Regions from separate parts of the Aliiglaciecola sp. SL4 genome, predicted to be linked through region 2. Evidence: predicted binding sites of a transcription regulator. Region 2 holds the regulator's gene; the other holds the start of a gene.
The links. The regulator LexA, encoded in region 2, represses DNA repair genes until DNA is damaged. The targets are predictions, from matches to a motif close to TACTGTATNNNNATACAGTA.

Region 1: AB6T38_RS16920 (class IIb bacteriocin, lactobin A/cerein 7B family) is a predicted target of LexA. The motif match lies at 7,204-7,223, and genes of this name have one in related genera.

What each region holds. Positions count from the first base shown of each region.
Region 1 is NZ_JBGOSE010000015.1:2,094-11,839, forward strand. It holds gene AB6T38_RS16855 (substrate-binding periplasmic protein) at 1-713, opposite strand, end outside; gene AB6T38_RS16860 (substrate-binding periplasmic protein) at 945-1,712, opposite strand; gene rpsQ (30S ribosomal protein S17) at 1,964-2,224, opposite strand; gene rpmC (50S ribosomal protein L29) at 2,224-2,412, opposite strand; gene rplP (50S ribosomal protein L16) at 2,412-2,825, opposite strand; gene rpsC (30S ribosomal protein S3) at 2,831-3,532, opposite strand; gene rplV (50S ribosomal protein L22) at 3,543-3,872, opposite strand; gene rpsS (30S ribosomal protein S19) at 3,884-4,159, opposite strand; gene rplB (50S ribosomal protein L2) at 4,175-4,999, opposite strand; gene rplW (50S ribosomal protein L23) at 5,014-5,316, opposite strand; gene rplD (50S ribosomal protein L4) at 5,313-5,918, opposite strand; gene rplC (50S ribosomal protein L3) at 5,936-6,574, opposite strand; gene rpsJ (30S ribosomal protein S10) at 6,593-6,904, opposite strand; gene AB6T38_RS16920 (class IIb bacteriocin, lactobin A/cerein 7B family) at 7,363-7,530, shown strand; gene AB6T38_RS16925 (hypothetical protein) at 7,548-7,703, shown strand; gene AB6T38_RS16930 (hypothetical protein) at 7,991-8,203, shown strand; gene AB6T38_RS16935 (ATPase, T2SS/T4P/T4SS family) at 8,338-9,746, shown strand, end outside.
Region 2 is NZ_JBGOSE010000004.1:96,375-106,120, forward strand. It holds gene ilvA (threonine ammonia-lyase, biosynthetic) at 1-252, shown strand, start outside; gene plsB (glycerol-3-phosphate 1-O-acyltransferase PlsB) at 306-2,756, opposite strand; gene lexA (transcriptional repressor LexA) at 3,012-3,635, shown strand; gene coxB (cytochrome c oxidase subunit II) at 4,118-5,272, shown strand; gene ctaD (cytochrome c oxidase subunit I) at 5,284-6,873, shown strand; gene AB6T38_RS07505 (cytochrome c oxidase assembly protein) at 6,886-7,455, shown strand; gene AB6T38_RS07510 (cytochrome c oxidase subunit 3) at 7,467-8,351, shown strand; gene AB6T38_RS07515 (DUF2909 domain-containing protein) at 8,377-8,586, opposite strand; gene AB6T38_RS07520 (SURF1 family protein) at 8,669-9,328, shown strand; gene AB6T38_RS07525 (hypothetical protein) at 9,321-9,746, shown strand, end outside.

The DNA.
Region 1 (9,746 bases), on a different contig from region 2:
TGTCGATTTAAGGTCGGAATAATATGATTTAATTCCTTATTGACCACAAAAACCAATGGAGTGTCGTGAACAGAATTAGGCGATTTATAAAATGTGGTACCACAAAATGGTTTTTGGTTTATCACCGAATTAGCATTGTATTCATTCATAACGGCATAATCACAACGTCCTTTTTGTAGCATATTGGTTATAGTGTGTTGTTCGCTTGAATCTACTCTTATTAACTTTTTTTCTTTGAATAATTGCATTAAGGAGGGGTAAACATAACCTCTCCTCACACAAATCAGTTTTTTTGAAACCGAAGATAATGAAAAATGTTGAGCAAATGGCGTCAGGGAGTAAAAATAACTTTTATGTAGTAATAGCTCGTTGCTGAACAATACCTTGTCTGGTTGACTTAGCCAAGCAGGGCTAGATAAAAAAACATCTGCTTTACCTGCAATTACTAGGTGTTCATTCCTAGATCTATTAGAATCTAAATACACCACATCAAACTTCTTATCGTCATCGAAGCTGTCGAAAAAGTCGGGGACTATGCCTTGGTAAACGTTTCGTTTTTCATCAAAATATAAATAAGGTGGTGCGCCTGGATCATTTATGGCAAATACAAGTTTTCCAGGTGATTTAATTTGTTCAGGATGCTGAGAGGCAAAACTTTTACTACAGATTATCAAACAACTAAAAAACACTACTTTTTTAAGTAATTCCAGCACAGCACAACCCCTGTCGACGGCCTCTATTCCAAACTAAAAATAATTTTATCTGTTAATATTAAAATTGGAAGACGAGATATCCTATTAAAACGCCAAACTAACTATAATGCGGATAACTAAGTATAGGTTGGTCTTAAGAACGACTAAAATATAGTTAATTTTTAACTATATTTTCCTGATAAGTCATGAAAACGAATTCACCTAAATCACTTAATGTTTTAGCAGCTATTATTATCTTTGAATATGCTCTATTTCAGAAAAGTCCTGATATGGTATTGATACGCCATACTTCTGGTAGTACTGATTAATTTTACCGGTTTTTCGATATTTCAACAACACACGAGCTATATCATCGTACAAAACAATAGCTTTTGATTTCCTAGGGATACTGATGTAAAGATAGTTCAAAAAAGTATCTTCAAAAGTCGCCTTTTCGAATTTACTTTCAAATAGCTCTCCATTATGAGACGTAGAACTAACCACAACATCAATTCGCTCCATTTCTAACATTCCTACTAATTGTTCAGTTCTACCGACTAACGTAAGGCTATCAGTGTTGATTTTAGAAAAGCTTGGAGAATAAAAAATTCCACGAATTGCACCTACACTTACATTTTTCAGATCATCATAAGAGGTAATATCAGAGGTAAATGACTTTGATTTATAGAAAAACAAGATTCGTTTTTCTACCGCATATTTAATTGGTTTTAAAAAACTAATCCGCTCTTCGGTCATGGAATGTCGGATTAACAGATCAACATTCCCGCGCTTAGCTTCTTTGGTAGACCGGATCCACGGCGCGTATACCCATTCATTATCATGTCCTAGTTCAGCGAGAATATCTTCTACTAGTTCAGGAAGAATACCGATACATTTTTTGCCATTAAAATATATCTCAGGTGGATAATCGCGACAATGAGAGACGAGTGTATTTGCTAAAACATGTGATGGCAAAAAGGTAAAAAATAGAGTTACCCATATTCGAACAGCTGTTTTCATAGAAGCTTTCTCAATTGAACACACAATCAGTATAGCTATATTTATATCTTTGATTAAAGATATTTAATTTCAATATCTCTAAGGTGCTAAGTTAGTAATTTAATTGTCAAAAATAGAGAGAATTTTCTCTTTCTAAGTGATGAGCTATTCAATCAATTTAACGGCGGAATTTAACAAACAAAGAGTAAAAATATAACAGGCACAAAAAAGCCGCTCTTAAGAGCGGCTTTTTAATTTTCACTTAAAGCAAATTAAATAGCAGTTGCTTTAGTTACTACGTCAACCAAGGTCCAGTTTTTGGACTTTGACAAAGGGCGACATTCAGTAATAGTTACTACGTCACCTTCGTTACATTGGTTTGTTTCGTCATGGGCGTGAAGTTTAGTAGAACGCTTTTGGAACTTCCCATAAATAGGATGTTTTACGAAACGTTCAACAACAACTGTAATGGTTTTATCCATTTTGTTGCTTACCACACGACCTTGAACTGTACGAATTTGTTGTTCAGTCATTAGCTTTCAGCCTTTTCAGTCAGAATGGTTTTAACACGCGCAATGTTACGACGCACTTTACGTAGCTGGTCAGTTTTTTCCAACTGTCCAGTGCTGTGCTGCATACGTAGATTAAACTGTTCGCGAAGAAGGTTTAACAACTCTGCGTTCAATTCTTCAACGTTTTTGGCTTTCAGTTCAGCTTTCATTACATCACCGTCCGAGTTACAAAGGTTGTTTTAAATGGCAATTTAGACGCCGCCAGTTCAAACGCTTCGCGAGCTAATGATTCAGGAACACCTTCCATCTCATATAACACACGTCCTGGTTGAATTTGGCATACCCAGTACTCAACGTTACCTTTACCTTTACCTTGACGCACTTCAAGAGGCTTCTCAGTAATTGGCTTATCAGGGAAAACTCGAATCCAAATTTTACCTTGACGTTTAACGTGACGAGTCATAGCACGACGAGCTGCTTCAATTTGACGTGCGGTCATACGACCACGGCCAATTGATTTCAATCCGTAAGTACCAAAGCTAACTTTGCCGCCCGCAACTGCCATGCCGCGGTTGCGACCTTTATGCATTTTGCGGAATTTCATACGTTTAGGTTGTAACATAATTATTAGCCCTCACGCTTAGCAGAACGGCCTTTCTTCTTAGGTGCTTGAGCAGGTTGCTCTTGCGTAAGAGGCAATCCGCCTAGTACTTCACCTTTGAAGATCCAAACTTTTACGCCAATGATGCCGTAAGTAGTCAAAGCTTCTGAAGTTGCATAATCGATGTCAGCACGGAAAGTGTGTAGTGGTACACGACCTTCACGATACCATTCTGAACGTGCAATCTCTGCTCCGCCCAAACGACCGCTTACTTCTACCTTGATACCTTTAGCGCCAAGACGCATTGCATTCTGTACAGCACGCTTCATAGCACGACGGAACATTACACGACGTTCTAATTGGCTAGAGATACTGTCAGCAACAAGCTGGCCATCTAGTTCAGGTTTACGCACTTCAGCAATATTGATCTGAGCTGGCACACCGGCTAACTTAGATACAAATTTGCGAAGCTTCTCTACATCTTCACCTTTTTTACCGATTACAACACCAGGGCGAGCAGTGTGAATAGTCACACGAATGCTTTTTGCTGGGCGTTCGATAACGATTTTCGATAGAGACGCGTTTTTCAATTCTTTAGTCAGGTATTTACGTACCTGGTGATCATTAAACAGGTTGTCTGCATATTCCGCTGTGTTAGCGTACCAAGTAGACGTCCATGGTTTGCTGATACCCAGGCGTATACCTGTAGGATGTACCTTCTGTCCCATTTCTAATCTCCTAGTCCGCTACTACAACAGTGATATGACTGCTGCGTTTAAAGATACGATCAGCTCGGCCTTTGGCTCGTGGCTTGATACGCTTCATAGTTGGGCCTTCATCAACGAAGATTTTTGCGACAGTCAACTCATCGATGTCTGCGCCTTCATTGTGTTCAGCGTTCGCAATCGCAGACTCTAGTACTTTTTTGACTAGAGCAGCACTTTTCTTCGGACTATAAGTCAGAACTTCAAGCGCCTTTTCAACGTGTAAACCGCGAATTTGATCTGCAACCAAGCGTGCTTTCTGAGCCGAAGAACGGGCAAAACGATGTTTAGCTAAAGCTTCCATAATTTTTCCTCTTATCTCTTCGCTTTCTTATCCGCGACATGGCCGCGGTAAGTACGCGTTGGAGCAAATTCGCCCAACTTATGGCCAACCATTTCGTCAGAGACGAAAACAGGTACGTGCTGGCGACCGTTATGGACCGCAATGGTCAACCCAATCATATCTGGGATGATCATGGAGCGACGAGACCAAGTCTTAATTGGTTTCTTTTCGCCCTTTTCCACTGCAGCCTCTACCTTCTTCAGCAAGTGCAGGTCAATAAATGGACCTTTCTTGAGAGAACGTGGCATGGTGAATCCTCGCTGTTACTTGTTACGACGACGTACGATAAGTTTATCGGTACGCTTGTTACTACGGGTTTTCTTACCCTTAGTTGGTACACCCCAAGGTGAAACTGGATGACGGCCACCAGAGGTACGACCTTCACCACCACCATGTGGGTGATCTACTGGGTTCATGGCTACACCACGAACTGTTGGACGCACACCGCGCCAACGTGTTGCACCAGCTTTACCTAGTGAACGTAGCATATGTTCAGCGTTACCAACTTCACCAATGGTGGCGCGGCAATCAGCTAAAACTCTGCGTACTTCACCAGAACGTAGACGAAGTGTTACATAACCTTCGGCACGCGCTAATATTTGTGCATATTGTCCTGCAGAACGGGCAATTTGAGCACCTTTACCAGGCTTCATCTCAATAGCGTGTACAGTTGTACCTACTGGGATATTGCGCATTGGCATGGCGTTACCCGCTTTGATTGGTGCATCAGAACCAGACTGTAGAGCTTGTCCAGCTTTAGCACCTTTCGGAGCAAGAATATAACGACGCTCACCATCAGCATAAAGCACAAGTGCAATATTAGCTGAACGGTTAGGATCGTATTCCAAACGTTCAATTTTGGCTGGAATGCCATCTTTGTTACGTTTGAAGTCAATTAAACGATAATGCTGTTTATGACCACCACCAATGTGACGCACGGTAATGCGACCATTGTTGTTACGACCACCAGACTTGCTGTTTTTCTCAAGTAGTGGTGCGTAAGGTGCGCCTTTATGTAGATCAGGATTTGTAACCTGAACTACGTGACGACGACCTGCAGAAGTCGGCTTAGCTTTTAATAATGGCATATCAAATCCCCTTCTTAAGCTTCGCCACCGACGAAGTCGATGTCTTGACCTTCTTTAAGCACTACATATGCTTTTTTCCAGTCGTTACGCTTACCAAAAGACTGACCGTGACGCTTGGTTTTACCCTTCACGTTTAAGGTACGAACGCTGCTAACTTCAACTTCAAACAGTTTTTCAACTGCAGCTTTGATTTCAGCTTTGTTTGCGTCTTTTACGACTTTGAAAACAACAGCGTTGTTGCCTTCAGCAGCCATGGTTGATTTTTCAGAAACATGCGGTGCTAATAGCACCTTAAGTAAACGCTCTTCAGAGATCATGCTAACGACTCCTCTAGCTGTTTAACCGCATCGGCAGTGATTAACACTTTTTCGAATGCGATTAAGCTTACTGGGTCAATGCCTTGAACATCACGAACGTCTACTTTATATAAGTTACGAGCAGCTAAGAACAAGTTCTCTTCTACTTCTGACGTTACGATTAACACGTCGTTAAGCTCAAGTTCGTCAAGCTTAGCAATCAATGCTTTTGTTTTAGGTGCATCAACACCAAATTTTTCTACAACAATCAAGCGATCTTGACGTACCAATTCAGAAAGGATGCTACGGATAGCTCCACGGTACATCTTTTTGTTCACTTTTTGACTGTGATCTTGAGGTTTGGCTGCAAACGCACGGCCACCACCGACCCAAATTGGGCTGCGGATTGTACCAGCACGAGCACGACCAGTACCTTTTTGACGCCAAGGCTTCTTGCCACCGCCTCTAACTTCAGAGCGTGTTTTTTGTGCTTTAGAACCCTGACGGGCACCTGCACCGTAAGCCACTACTACTTGGTGTACTAGCGCTTCGTTAAAATCACGTCCAAAGGTTGCTTCGGAGACTTCAAGAGCGCTATTCGCGTCTTTCAATACTAATTCCATCACTTAACTCCCAGACGTTACGCTTTAACTGCAGGCTTGACGATAACGTCACTGCCTGGAGCACCAGGTACTGCACCTTTGATTAGAAGAAGGTTGTTCTCTGCGTCAACACGTACTAGTTCCAAAGATTGAGTAGTCACAGCTTTATTGCCTAATTGGCCAGCCATTTTCTTCCCTTTGAAAACTTTACCTGGAGATTGGTTTTGACCAATCGAACCAGGAGCACGGTGAGACAAAGAGTTACCATGTGTCATACGTTGGTGACTAAAGTTCCAACGTTTGATAGCACCGGCAAAACCTTTACCTTTAGAAGTTCCTGCAACATCAACTTTTGTAGCTTCAGTAAAGATTTCAACAGTAAGTTCACTGCCTACTTCAATACCTTCGCCTTCGTTGTTGTCTAAACGAAACTCCCATAAACCACGGCCAGCTTCCACGCCAGCTTTAGCAAAATGACCTGCTGAAGCTTTATTTACGCGGTTTGCTTTTTTATCACCAGCGGTTACTTGTAGCGCGCGATACCCATCTGTTTCATCAGTACGTAACTGAGTCACACGGTTTGGGGTCGCTTCTATAACAGTCACAGGAATTGAAATACCATCTTCAGTGAAGATGCGAGTCATTCCTACTTTACGACCGATAAGACCAATCGCCATTGTTAAAACCCTCTCTTGTTAGCCCAGGCTGATTTGAACATCAACACCGGCAGCCAAGTCCAATCTCATCAATGCATCAACTGTTTTATCAGTTGGTTCAATGATATCTACCAAACGCTTATGTGTACGGATTTCATACTGATCACGTGCGTCTTTATTCACGTGAGGTGAAACCAATATTGTATAGCGTTCCTTGCGAGTAGGTAGTGGAATAGGACCGCTAACCTGAGCACCTGTACGTTTCGCAGTTTCAACGATTTCAGCCGTAGACTGATCGATCAACTTGTGATCAAACGCTTTCAAACGAATACGAATTCTTTGATTTGGCATCGATTAAGCTCCAATCGAAAGAACAAAAAAAACCATCCACACCAACCTTTCATTAGGTGGGAGGATGCATGTAAACCGATGACCCACAATTGGGGTCTTGTTCATAGTATTTCGATTTCTTCGCTAGCCAACTTTAATTAGAGCTAACTAATGTTGAAATCGAAATCACTGCCCATCAGGGCAAGTGGGCGCGAATTATACATGTGTGTGAAATTAATGCAACGCCTATTAGTAATTAAATGTGAGTTTATAAGGTTAAATTATAAACACAACAAATTAGTGTCATTAAAACGCTAAAAAACTGTACCTAGGAACAGGTGTATTTTAGTTACCATTTCACTAACCTTTTGATATTGCTTTGGCGCAAAGGTTGTTTACGAGGCCAACAGCAATAAAACGTTCTTTTATCTGCAACTCAGTAAAAGGACATTAATTTATTAATCAAAAGGAAATCGCACATGCGAGAATTGAATGTTACGCAATTAGAAGAAGTCAATGGTGGAGTCGCTCCTTTAATTGTTGCTTTTGGAGCTGGGATGTCCGCTGTTGGTTATATTAACAGTTTACCAGGACTCATGTCATTTGGTCGTGGACTCGGTTTTGGTTTTTATGATGCTACTCATTAAACAAAAAGGAATTTTTAATGATCGAATTAAATAGAAATGAATTAATTAAAATTTCTGGAGGCATGCCCGACAACGAAGTTGCAGGTTACGCAATTGGTTATGGTGTGGGATATGTATTCGGAGGAAAAGCGGGTTATCAATTAGGAGTTTCCATTTATAACTTGTTTCATTGATTTTAGAAAAAGTTAAAAGGGGATAGCTCCCCTTTTATTTTTAATAAACTATAAAACAGAAGGGAAGTGTAATGAATCGTAAATTTGTAATATTCACCAATGCTATTTTATTTTTAATGATAGCTACCAATCTCTGGAGTGTCACTTTTAACTGGTTCGTAAACGATATTGACATGTCAGCTAACCCTAATCTACAAACAGCATTGTTATACATTATCTGCGGGTTTCTATTTAACCAATATGGAGCAGAGAAAAATCCTAACGATATTTGTAAAGAGGATTAAATTATGGATCCCAAACTAATTAAGTTTACTAACTGGTTGCTGTATATCTTAGTTGCATTTGCTTTCATTCAAGTTGTAGGGAGCTGGTTTGAAGATGGTACGGGTATCTTCGGAAATCCGGTAGCCCATACAGGAATGTTGCTAATCATACTGGGGTTTTTATTCAACCAAAGCGTAAAACCTAAGCAATCTGAGGAAAAGCAATCTAAATCTTAGGTTTTGTTAATGATTACACTCAGTTATAGTTAGGGAATAAGTAATGACACTGACCGTAGTAGATGGCAACAGAACTTGTTATTGAAGAGACTCTTCAGAAAATAGATAGATTGTTGGAAGCCCATCCATCATTGATGGATGCTTATCAGCAATTGGAACCGATAATTCTTAGTTTGTTTGAAGCTCAGCGTATGAGTATTTTTCAACGCCGACGTCAACATCAAGATTTGGTTGCCCGTTTCAAAACCGGAAAAGAAACGCTACAAATCAAAGTTCCGATTAGTCCACAGTCTATCGCTGGATATGTTGCACTGAGTCAAAAGCCCCTGCTAATTAGCGACCCTTATAATGCGCAAGAACTGGCAGAGATACATCCACGTCTGAAGTTTGCCGATAAATTTGATAAGAACAGTTCTTTTAAAACTGAAAATATCATTTGTGTTCCCATTTTGAATGCCGGCGTACTGATGGGTGTGATGCAAATCATTAATAAAAATGTGGGCTGCTTTGGTGATGCCGATTTACGCTTAGCCAATTCATTGTCAGAAATATTAGGAAATAAATTCCGCTATGAATTGGGCGGAACCAGTAATCCGTTTGATTATCTTGTTCATCGTAAGTTGATGTCTGAAAAAGACCTCAAACAATTTACTGAAACAAGTAAAGATATTCGTCAATTAATCCAACGCATGGTCTCCGAAGCTCGTATTCCCGAAGATGAGTTGGGAAATGCATTATCGGTTCACTATCAAGTTCCCTACATTAGTTACCTGCCTGAGAAATACCATGTTCTGCAAAGCGGTAATAAACTAAACCTATCTTATTTAAAGCGAAACTACGTAGTGGTGTTGGCAGACGCTGCTGAAAATCCAATTGTTTTGATGGCCGAACCTAATAATGCTGCCCTATTAATGGAAATTGAAAGTGCATTAGGAATAGACAGCTATGAAATCTCTGTAGGTTTACCCAATCAAGTGCTGCAATACTTAGGCGCGAGCGGGGGCGGAGGCGCGCCTGGAGAGATGGATGAAATACTGGACGAAATTGGTACCAGTAGTGAAGAGTTAGATGAAACTAGTGAAGAGATGTCTGATGATGCGCCTGCAGTAGTTCGTTTAGTGAGTCGCGTTTTGCATGACGCAAAGCGATTAAATGCATCAGATATCCATGTGGATCCTGAAAAGAACGGTCCGACACGGGTTCGAATGCGCATCGATGGTGTTTGTCGAGATATTACCCAGGTACCGGCTTCTCATCACAGCGCAGTTATTGCACGTATAAAAATCATGTCAAACTTGAATATCGCTGAAAAGCGTGTTCCACAAGACGGTAAATTGGCATTTAAAATGTCAGGTCAGTTGGTTGAAGTTCGGGTCGCAACAATACCGACAGTGGCTGGCGAAGGTGTGGTCATGCGGATTTTAGCCTCAGGTGGCGCGTTACCCATTGAAAAAATGAACATTTCGCCTAAGAACATGAATATGCTTCGGGTAATGATTAAAAAACCCCATGGAATATTATTAGTTGTGGGTCCTACAGGTTC
Region 2 (9,746 bases):
TTTTCGTTTGAGTTCCCTGAATATCCAGGCGCTTTGATGAAGTTCTTGAATACCCTTGGTGAGTCATGGAATATTACCTTATTCCATTATCGTAATCATGGGGCTGCTGAAGGTCTGGTGCTTGCGGGGTTTGATTTACCGGACCAAGCTAGAGTCGATTTTGATCAGCATTTGGATAAGCTTGGCTACCAATATGATGAACAAACAACGAACCCTGCTTATCAGTTCTTTTTATCTGATTTAGCAAAGTAATTGTCAAAAAATGCAAAAGGCTCCTTAATCGGAGCCTTTTTTATGTCTGAAAGTTAGCTTTGCAGTGCGTAAAGCTTTTCTAAACGCTGGGCTATTTCAGGTGCTATTAGTGCGATAATATCTTGGCGCAAAGTTTCACTGGTTTCGGAATGTTGTAATTGGCCATCTTCGCTATCTGCTAGAAGTTGATTTTCCCTAAGGGCATTCACAAAGCTTGCCAATACATTTTTATCGAAAAATTCTGGTGAACTAATGCCGTGCAATGCAGACAATCGTTCAGCAAATTTCGCACTTGTTCGCTCCAATGCTGAGCGAGTCATTTTCTTTTCTTTTGCTAATAAAGATAACACCAATGCATAACGTTGCAGTGTTTCCTGAACACAGCGATTTAATAACCACAATGAATAGAATGATTCTGCGGTGGAGTGAGCTGGGGCTAGTTTATCTTCTGCGGTCACTATCATGCCCATCTCTAACATGCTTTCAATTAAGCCTTCCACATATTCTTTTGCTTGTTCGCTCGACATGTAAAGGAACCACTCTCGCTGCAACATTGGGTAGAGGCGCATAATAAGATCAAGTAATTTAGATTTCTCCAACCCATTGTGAGCAAATACGATGGCGGCGATTAATCCCGGAATGGCGAATAAGTGCAAAATATTATTGCGATAGTAAGTTAAGGTGACAGCATTACGTTGCTCTAACGAGATAATTTTGCCGAAGCTATCTTCAGAGACGTTCATTTTCCCCAGTTTCAGGGTTTGTTCTACAATTTCATGCCCGCTTTTGTCAGGCAAGCTCACCAACTCACTGTAAGGTGATAATTTTAGCAAGTGAATATAGTCATCCACTGCCTGCTCGAGTTCCAATTGGCCCATTGCGTTTTTCTTAGCTGAAAGTAAACACAATGCACAAAGTGACATACCGCTTATGGCCGCTGTCTGATTAATTCGCACCATAACCTGATTAGCAAGGATATTTACGGTTGGGGTTAGCCAGCTTGGTTTTTTATCAACCTCACTGTTTTGCGCATCGCGCCAACTCGGTACTTGCTCATCAAGGAAATTATTAAGCTGAATAGGTTCACCAAAATTGAGAAAGCCGTGGCCGTAGTTTTTCAACTTTCTAACCACAGAAAATAACCCGAATACGGATTCTTTTTTCTTGGTATTGCCTTTTAATTCGCTAAGGTAGCTACCTACTTCCATCACATGCTCATAACCAATGTAAACCGGTACTATACTGACTGGACGATTAACTCCTTTGATCATCGCCTGTAAGGTCATTGCTAGCATCCCGGTTTTTGGTGGTAGCAGTCTTCCAGTTCGGCTACGTCCGCCTTCAGCATAATATTTAACCGAATAGCCTTTGTTAAACAGGAGTTCTAGATATTCGCGGAATACACTTGTGTAGAGTTTATTGCCAGCAAAACTACGACGTAGGAAAAATGCACCGCCGCGTCGAAAAATGCCGCCAACAGGCCAAAAGTTTAAATTGATCCCTGCTGCAATGTGAGGGGTAACCAGACCTTGATGGTAAATGGCGTAAGTTAATAGCAGGTAGTCCATATGGCTGCGATGACAAGGAACATATATGATCTCATGACCATTTTGGGCTAGTTTCCGGACTTTATCGGCATGACCAACTTCGATTCCATCATAGATTTTGTTCCAGATCCGAGTTAAAACACGGTCGCCGAATCGAATTAAACCCTCACGGTAATCCGCCGCAATTTCGTTTATATAAGATTTAGCATTTGCCTTAGCTTTAGATAGCGGGATTTTTTTTTGTCTAGATTCTTCGTTAATGGCATTAATAACCGTCACAGAACCCAAAATTGAATTATACAACTCTTGCTTTTCTAACAGCATAGGGCCGTTAAAAGCTTGTCTTTTCCGATGGAAATGGGTGCCGGCTAAACGAATCAATTTGTGCGCGATTTCGGCTTCAGTACCAGGCAACTTAGTCATATCTCGAGACGATACTGCTTTACTATAAGAGACAAAATTATCACGGCCTAAAAACAATACGATAAAGAACTTTCGTAACCAACTGGGCGAAGCTTTATCAGCTAATAGATCAGCTAATCCATTGGACTTTCGGCCAGGTGCGCGGCCCCAAAAAACCGTCACCGGCACAATTTGCAAATCAAGATCGGCGTTGTCTTTGTGAAGTTGAAATAAATGGGTTAAGTCGGCGGCGATTTTAGTGCCTTTAATGGTCCTGCCAATGACAGATTGCGGCTGCTCTAGAAAGACACTGGCGCTATGCTCTTCACCACCGATGATGATTTTTTTAGTCGGATTGGGTAAGTCGACTTTTTTGGTCGACATTTTAAGGGCGAGTTGATCAGTAATCGAGTGGGTTCTAAGCAAATATACAATGGGTTTGCTTTTATCTATTCCTAACTCAGTTTCAATGTCAGTGGGAATACTATTGACTTTGACTAGCCATTTTACGGGAAAAGCAAAAATCGAAAGCAGCAAATTATGCAGCCAATCCATATATAACACCTTGAGGTTTCGAGTTCGTTAAAAGCATAGCATGAAGAGTCGAACTCTATTCATGTTTGCATATTAAAATGCGCAGACCAACGTCTATTAGGTTGTACTACCATTTTATATTGTTAGCGTATGTAAAGTCACCCTAATTAAATCAATAGGCTTTTGATAATTCATGAGAAAATATAAAACAACCTTTGTTTTCTCTGGGTAACTGTATATACTAACAGTTAAACTGTATAGAAAAACAGGCTGTTTATGCGTCCACTAACACCACGACAAAGCGAAATTCTTGAATTAATAAAAGCCACCATGTTAGCCACGGGTATGCCGCCAACGCGTGCTGAAATTGCTCGTCAATTGGGGTTTAAATCGGCTAATGCGGCAGAAGAGCATCTTAAAGCATTGGCACGCAAAGGTGTCATCGAAATCCTCCCTGGTACTTCTAGGGGAATCAAATTGAATGTACCCCTTGAAGATGAATTGGAAGAGGCTGGATTACCTTTAGTCGGGCGAGTGGCTGCTGGCGAGCCAATATTGGCCGAAGAGCATGTTGAGTGTCACTACAAAGTCGACCCTGATTTATTTAAACCCAGTGCTGACTTTTTGCTAAGAGTTAGTGGCATGAGTATGAAAGACATTGGTATCTTAGATGGTGATTTGCTCGCAGTTCATCGCACAACTGATGTTCACAATGGTCAGGTTGTGGTAGCAAGAGTTGACGAAGATGTGACGGTAAAACGGCTAGAAAAGCGTGGTAGAGAAGTGATCCTACATGCTGAAAACGACGAGTTTAATCCTATTAAAGTGGATTTGGCTTCGCAGCCTTTTAATATTGAAGGTATCGCAGTCGGTGTTATTCGTAACGCTGATTGGATGTAAACTTCCGTTTCTGTGACAAAGTTACACTGAAAAGTGACCTAAGGGTCACTTTTTTATTATTTTGCATTCAGGACTTTAAAAACTTAAGTTCAAGCTAAGTTTTTGTTAATCCGTTTTATTAGAAAATATTTTTATCCAACCCCTCTATTTTAACTAGATATAAAATGCACATCCTCCCTTGCTAGACACCACTCTTGGAGGTCATCGATAACCATTATCAACTTTAGTTGGTTCCAAAGTTAAAGTTATTTCCATTCGTTATAAATCATAACTTTTCCATCTATTTTGATTGAAAATCAAGCGCTTGTTTAAATTTTTAACAAAAAACACTAGACGTTAGACTTTAGTTGAGTAATTCTTATACTGGTTTTTACAGTTATGTAACATTAAGATCCCAAGTCGTTTACCAGAACTGAGCCTTTTGCGGTTATTAACTCTGCTTTGCTCCTTTGGAAAAGGCTTACATCATCAGGAGGTGTTGAGTGAAAAAGATATGGTCCGGCGTATTGGTAATACTGACCAGTCTAATTGCATTTACAGTGTCTGCAGAATCGACTTCGACTGCTGATCAGTATCAATTGAATTTGCGCAAAGGTGCGACTGAGATTAGTGGCCAAGTTTATGATCTGCATATGCTTATGTTTTTCATTTGCGTGGTTATTGCAGTTCTAGTATTTGGTGTGATGTTTTGGAGTATGATTTTCCATCGTAAATCTAGAGGTGCGCAACCTGCTAATTTTCATGAAAGTGTGAAAGTAGAAATTGCTTGGACAATTGTACCCTTCATTATTTTAGTCGTGATGGCATTCCCTGCCGCTAAAACACTGATCGCCATGGAAGACCCCGAAAACTCAGAGGTCACTGTGCTGGTTACCGGTTCTCAATGGAAGTGGCATTACAAATACATGGAAAATGATGTTGAATATTATTCCGTGATGGCCACCCAGCAAGAGCAAATCAACAACAAATTCGAAAAAGGACATAACTACCTATTGGAAGTTGATCGTCCTCTTGTCATCCCGACTGGCAAAAAAGTGCGATTTTTAGTTACCTCGGATGATGTTATCCATTCTTGGTGGGTGCCTGATTTTGCTGTTAAAAAAGATGCTAACCCAGGGTTTATTAATGAGGCTTGGGCAAACGTCATTGAGCCCGGTGTATATCGCGGTCAATGTGCAGAACTTTGCGGAAAGGATCACGGTTTTATGCCTATCGTTGTGGTTGCCAAAGAACCTGCTGAATACGAAGCTTGGATAAACGCTCAAGAAGAAGTACAGCGTAAAGCCAAGGAAGAAGAGCAAAGATTGTTGGCTATGAATATGAGCATGGAAGAGTTGATGAGCAATGGTGAGCAGGTTTATATGCGTGCTTGTGCAGCTTGTCATCAACCAAATGGACAAGGGTTACCAGGCGTATTTCCAGCCTTGGTCAATAGTGAAATGGTGCTTAATGACATGACAGCACACATAAATATCGTATTAAACGGTAAAACTGGCACTGCCATGCAAGCTTTTGCAAAACAACTAACCATGAGTGAGCTGGCAGCAGTTATTACTTACGAACGAAATGCTTGGGGTAACGATACCGGCGACATGGTCCAAGCTAAAGATGTTAACGCCGTAATGACAGGTCAATAAGGGGAGCAGTTATGAGCACAGCGACAACCGAACTCGATCATGACGACCACCATCATCATGCTCCTAGTGGCATAAAACGTTGGTTATTTACAACAAATCATAAAGATATAGGTACCCTCTATCTGTGGTTCGCGTTCATCATGTTTTTAACTGGCGGTGCTATGGCCATGGTAATTCGTGCTGAATTATTTCAACCAGGATTGCAAATTGTAGAGCCTAATTTCTTCAACCAAATGACCACTGTGCACGGGCTTATCATGGTGTTCGGTGCAGTTATGCCGGCATTTACTGGCTTAGCTAACTGGTTGGTGCCAATGATGATCGGTGCGCCAGATATGGCTTTACCGAGAATGAATAACTGGAGCTTCTGGATACTGCCAATGGCATTTACCATTTTGCTTGCTTCGTTGTTCATGGAAGGTGGTGGTCCCGCATTTGGTTGGACGTTCTACGCACCTCTTTCTACAACATACAGTAATGACACCACAGCATTGTTTGTTTTTTCTGTGCATATTATGGGGATCTCTTCCATTATGGGAGCGATTAACGTGATTGTGACTATCTTCAACATGCGTGCCCCAGGCATGACTTGGATGAAGATGCCGTTGTTCGTGTGGACTTGGCTAATCACGGCATTCCTGTTAATCGCGGTGATGCCGGTGCTTGCCGGTGCAGTGACTATGGTATTAACTGATAAGTTTTTTGGTACTAGTTTCTTTAATGCCGCTGGTGGCGGTGATCCGGTTATGTTCCAACATATATTTTGGTTCTTCGGGCACCCTGAAGTGTATATTATGATTCTTCCTGCATTTGGTATTATTTCTGCCATCGTGCCGACATTCTCACGGAAAAAACTGTTTGGTTACGCCTCTATGGTTTATGCCACCACGTCTATTGCGTTGTTGTCATTCATTGTTTGGGCACACCACATGTTTACTACTGGGATGCCGGTGGGGGCCGAGCTATTCTTTATGTTTGCCACTATGCTGATATCGGTGCCCACAGGGGTAAAAGTATTTAACTGGGTAGCAACTATGTGGCGGGGTTCTTTGTCCTTTGAAGTGCCTATGCTATTCGCTTTGGCGTTTATTGTACTGTTTACCATAGGTGGCCTTTCTGGCTTGATGCTGGCGATTACACCAGTGGACTTCCAATATCACGATACTTATTTTGTGGTTGCACACTTCCACTATGTATTGGTTACTGGAGCAATATTTTCCATTATGGCGGCGGTATATTATTGGCTGCCTAAATGGACTGGTAAAATGTTCGACGTAACCTTAGCTAAGTGGCATTTTTGGTGTTCGTTAATTTCCGTTAATGTGCTGTTTTTCCCCATGCATTTTGTCGGTTTAGCAGGCATGCCACGACGTATTCCAGATTACGCCTTACAATTTGCAGATTTTAATAAATGGATCAGCTTAGGTGGATTTGCTTTTGGATTATCACAATTGATATTCCTAGCGTTGCTTATCAAAGCGTGTCGTAAGCAGGGTGAACCTGTTTCTGCCCAAGTTTGGGAAGGTGCAGAAGGCTTGGAATGGGAAATCCCATCACCAGCTCCTTATCATACCTTCGATACGCCTCCAGTGATTAAGTAAGTGTGATTCGTCATGACTGAACGTTCAAGCAATAGCCAATCTAACAACAGCAAACTGGTTTTAAAACTGGTGGGTGTTGTGATTGGCATGTTTGGCTTCGCATTTGCGTTGGTTCCCCTATATGAAGTGTTTTGCCAAGTTACCGGAATTAACGGTAAAACCAGTGATACGGCAGCAGTATATGAGTCGATCGAGGTGGATCACTCTCGTACTATCACCATCGAGTTTATTACTCGTACAAATACGGGAATGCCTTGGGAATTCAAAGCACAAACTCGGAAAGTCGAGGTGTACCCAGGTGAGATGAACCAAGTGGACTTTTACGTTAAAAACACCACCCACAAAGACTACGTTGCCCAAGCTGTTCCCTCTGTTTCACCGGGCACGGCCGCATTGTATATGAATAAAACTGAATGCTTTTGCTTTAACAATCAACCTTTAGGTGCGGGTGAAGAAGCAATAATGCCAATGAAGTTCTATGTTGACCCGCAGTTACCAAAAGATATTAAGTTTTTCACCCTTCAGTATACCTTGTATGACGTGACGGCAAGTGCCGAAGGCGTTGCAATGAATCAAGGATAAAAGGAATCAAAATGGCACAACAACAAGCTTACGAAAAATATTATGTTCCAGACCAAAGCCCTTGGCCAATTGTTGGTGCGGTAGCTTTATTTCTGATTGCATTTGGTGCAGGCAACTTTGTGGTTGAACAAACCAAAGGCGAAAGTGGATACGGTGGCTGGATCTTACTTGCAGGCATAGTCACCTTATTGGTTATGTTAGTTGGTTGGTTCAGAAATCAGATCCATGAATCTATGGCTGGCAAATACAGCGCTCAACTAGGACGCTCATATAGACAAGGGATGGCCTGGTTTATATTCTCGGAAGTTATGTTCTTTGCTGCGTTCTTTGGCGCATTATTTTATGCGCGAGTAATTGCGATGCCATGGCTTGATGGGGCGGGTAATAATGCCATGACTGCAGAAGTGCTTTGGCCCAATTTTGAAGCCATATGGCCATTGACTAAAACCCCTGGTGGCGTTGAAACAACGGCTATGGGATGGATGGGGTTACCTTTATACAATACTATTATTTTATTGATTTCTTCGGTGACCTGTCATTTTGCTCATGTGGCATTGGAGAAACAACAGCGTGGTAAATTGATTGCATTTTTAGGTGTAACAATTCTGTTGGGGTGTTTCTTTTTAACTCTACAAGTAGAAGAGTATGTGCATGCCTATCGTGAAATGAATTTAACCTTACAATCAGGTGTCTACGGCAATACATTCTTTCTACTAACAGGTTTCCATGGAATGCATGTTACCTTGGGAACAATTATTTTGATTGTATTATTTTTAAGGGTACTCAAAGGTCACTTTACGCCTGACAATCATTTCGCTTTTCAAGCGGGAAGTTGGTATTGGCACTTTGTTGATGTAGTGTGGGTAATGCTATTTTTCTTTGTTTATATTTTGTAGATACACGTTATCGTTTTTGCGTCCCTTAATAGGGACGTGGATTCGGTGTAATTAGTCCCGTTGCTACAGCCAATAATAACAAAATCACAATAATTGCAGAGGTCATCACCCGGCGGCCAATAAATTTACTCATAGGAGGCTGGTTAGGGTCGTTTTTTAACATTATTATCATGGCGCGAAAAAGATTGTAGAGCATAAAAAGCAATAAGCCGCCGACTAATAGTTTAACTAACAAATCGATCACTCCTCAATATATGGTCACTACAACGAATAATTCTAAACATCCTTACTTTGCCACACTTTTGGTGCTGTTGGCAGTGATAATCTTATGTTCTTTGGGTGTATGGCAATTGCAGCGTGGGCAGGTTAAAGCACAACGCATTCAACAAATTGAATTGAGACAAGCAACTAACCCGCTAAATATAGAGGATATTTTAACACTTCAAGATAAGCAGGATCTGCCCTTAGAATTTAAAGGTCGAATGTTAGTGAATAAGATTTTTCTACTCGATAATCGCATAGAAAATGGACAAGTAGGGTTTCAAGTTCTCGTCCCTGTTCGAACCGAATTTGGGATCGTTATCACTAATTTAGGCTGGGTCAAAGCCGGGCAGTATCGTAATGAATTGCCCAAATTTGATTTGCCAAGTTATGAGCAAACTTTGTTTGGCACGAGTTGGGTTCCAACCGTTAATCCAATGGTGACAGAAACAGCACAATTTACCGATGATTGGCCAGTACTGTTACAGAGTATCGACTTAACCTTGATATCGAAGTTTATGGGAGCGGATGTCTTACCCATTGTTTTGCAATTAGACCCGTCATTTCCCATTGGTTTTTCTCGCAATTGGGTGCCCGTCGTCATGGCTCCCGAAAAACATTATGGTTACGCAATTCAGTGGTTTGCTTTAGCAATTGCATGTTTTGTTATTTATGTCATCGCATTACGAAAAAGGAAAGTGCTTAAAGATGTCTGAAGTTGTTAGCAACAAAAAATCGAAAACCCCCATTATCATGTTCATTGTGTTTGTACTCCCGGTTGTGTTGGCATACTTAGCACTGACGTTTGACTGGTTCAACAAAGGGTCAACAAACAAAGGCAAATTGCTTGCTACGCCTCTAGATATGAGTTCGTTAGTTGCACAAAGAGAACCACTATGGCGATTGCTATTTGTGATGCCACAAGAGTGCGCCGAGGAATGTGAAAATGCGCTTTATAGTATCAATCAGATATGGGTCGCTTTGGGTAAGGAATCTGACCGAGTTGAACCCTTAGTTTTAGCTCATCAAAAAAGCCATATTATGGATTCAACTGATACTCAGCGTTACCCTAATATCAAGGTGTTAAAAGTTGATAAGATAAATGTAAATAATTTGTTTAAAGATGAGTCGACA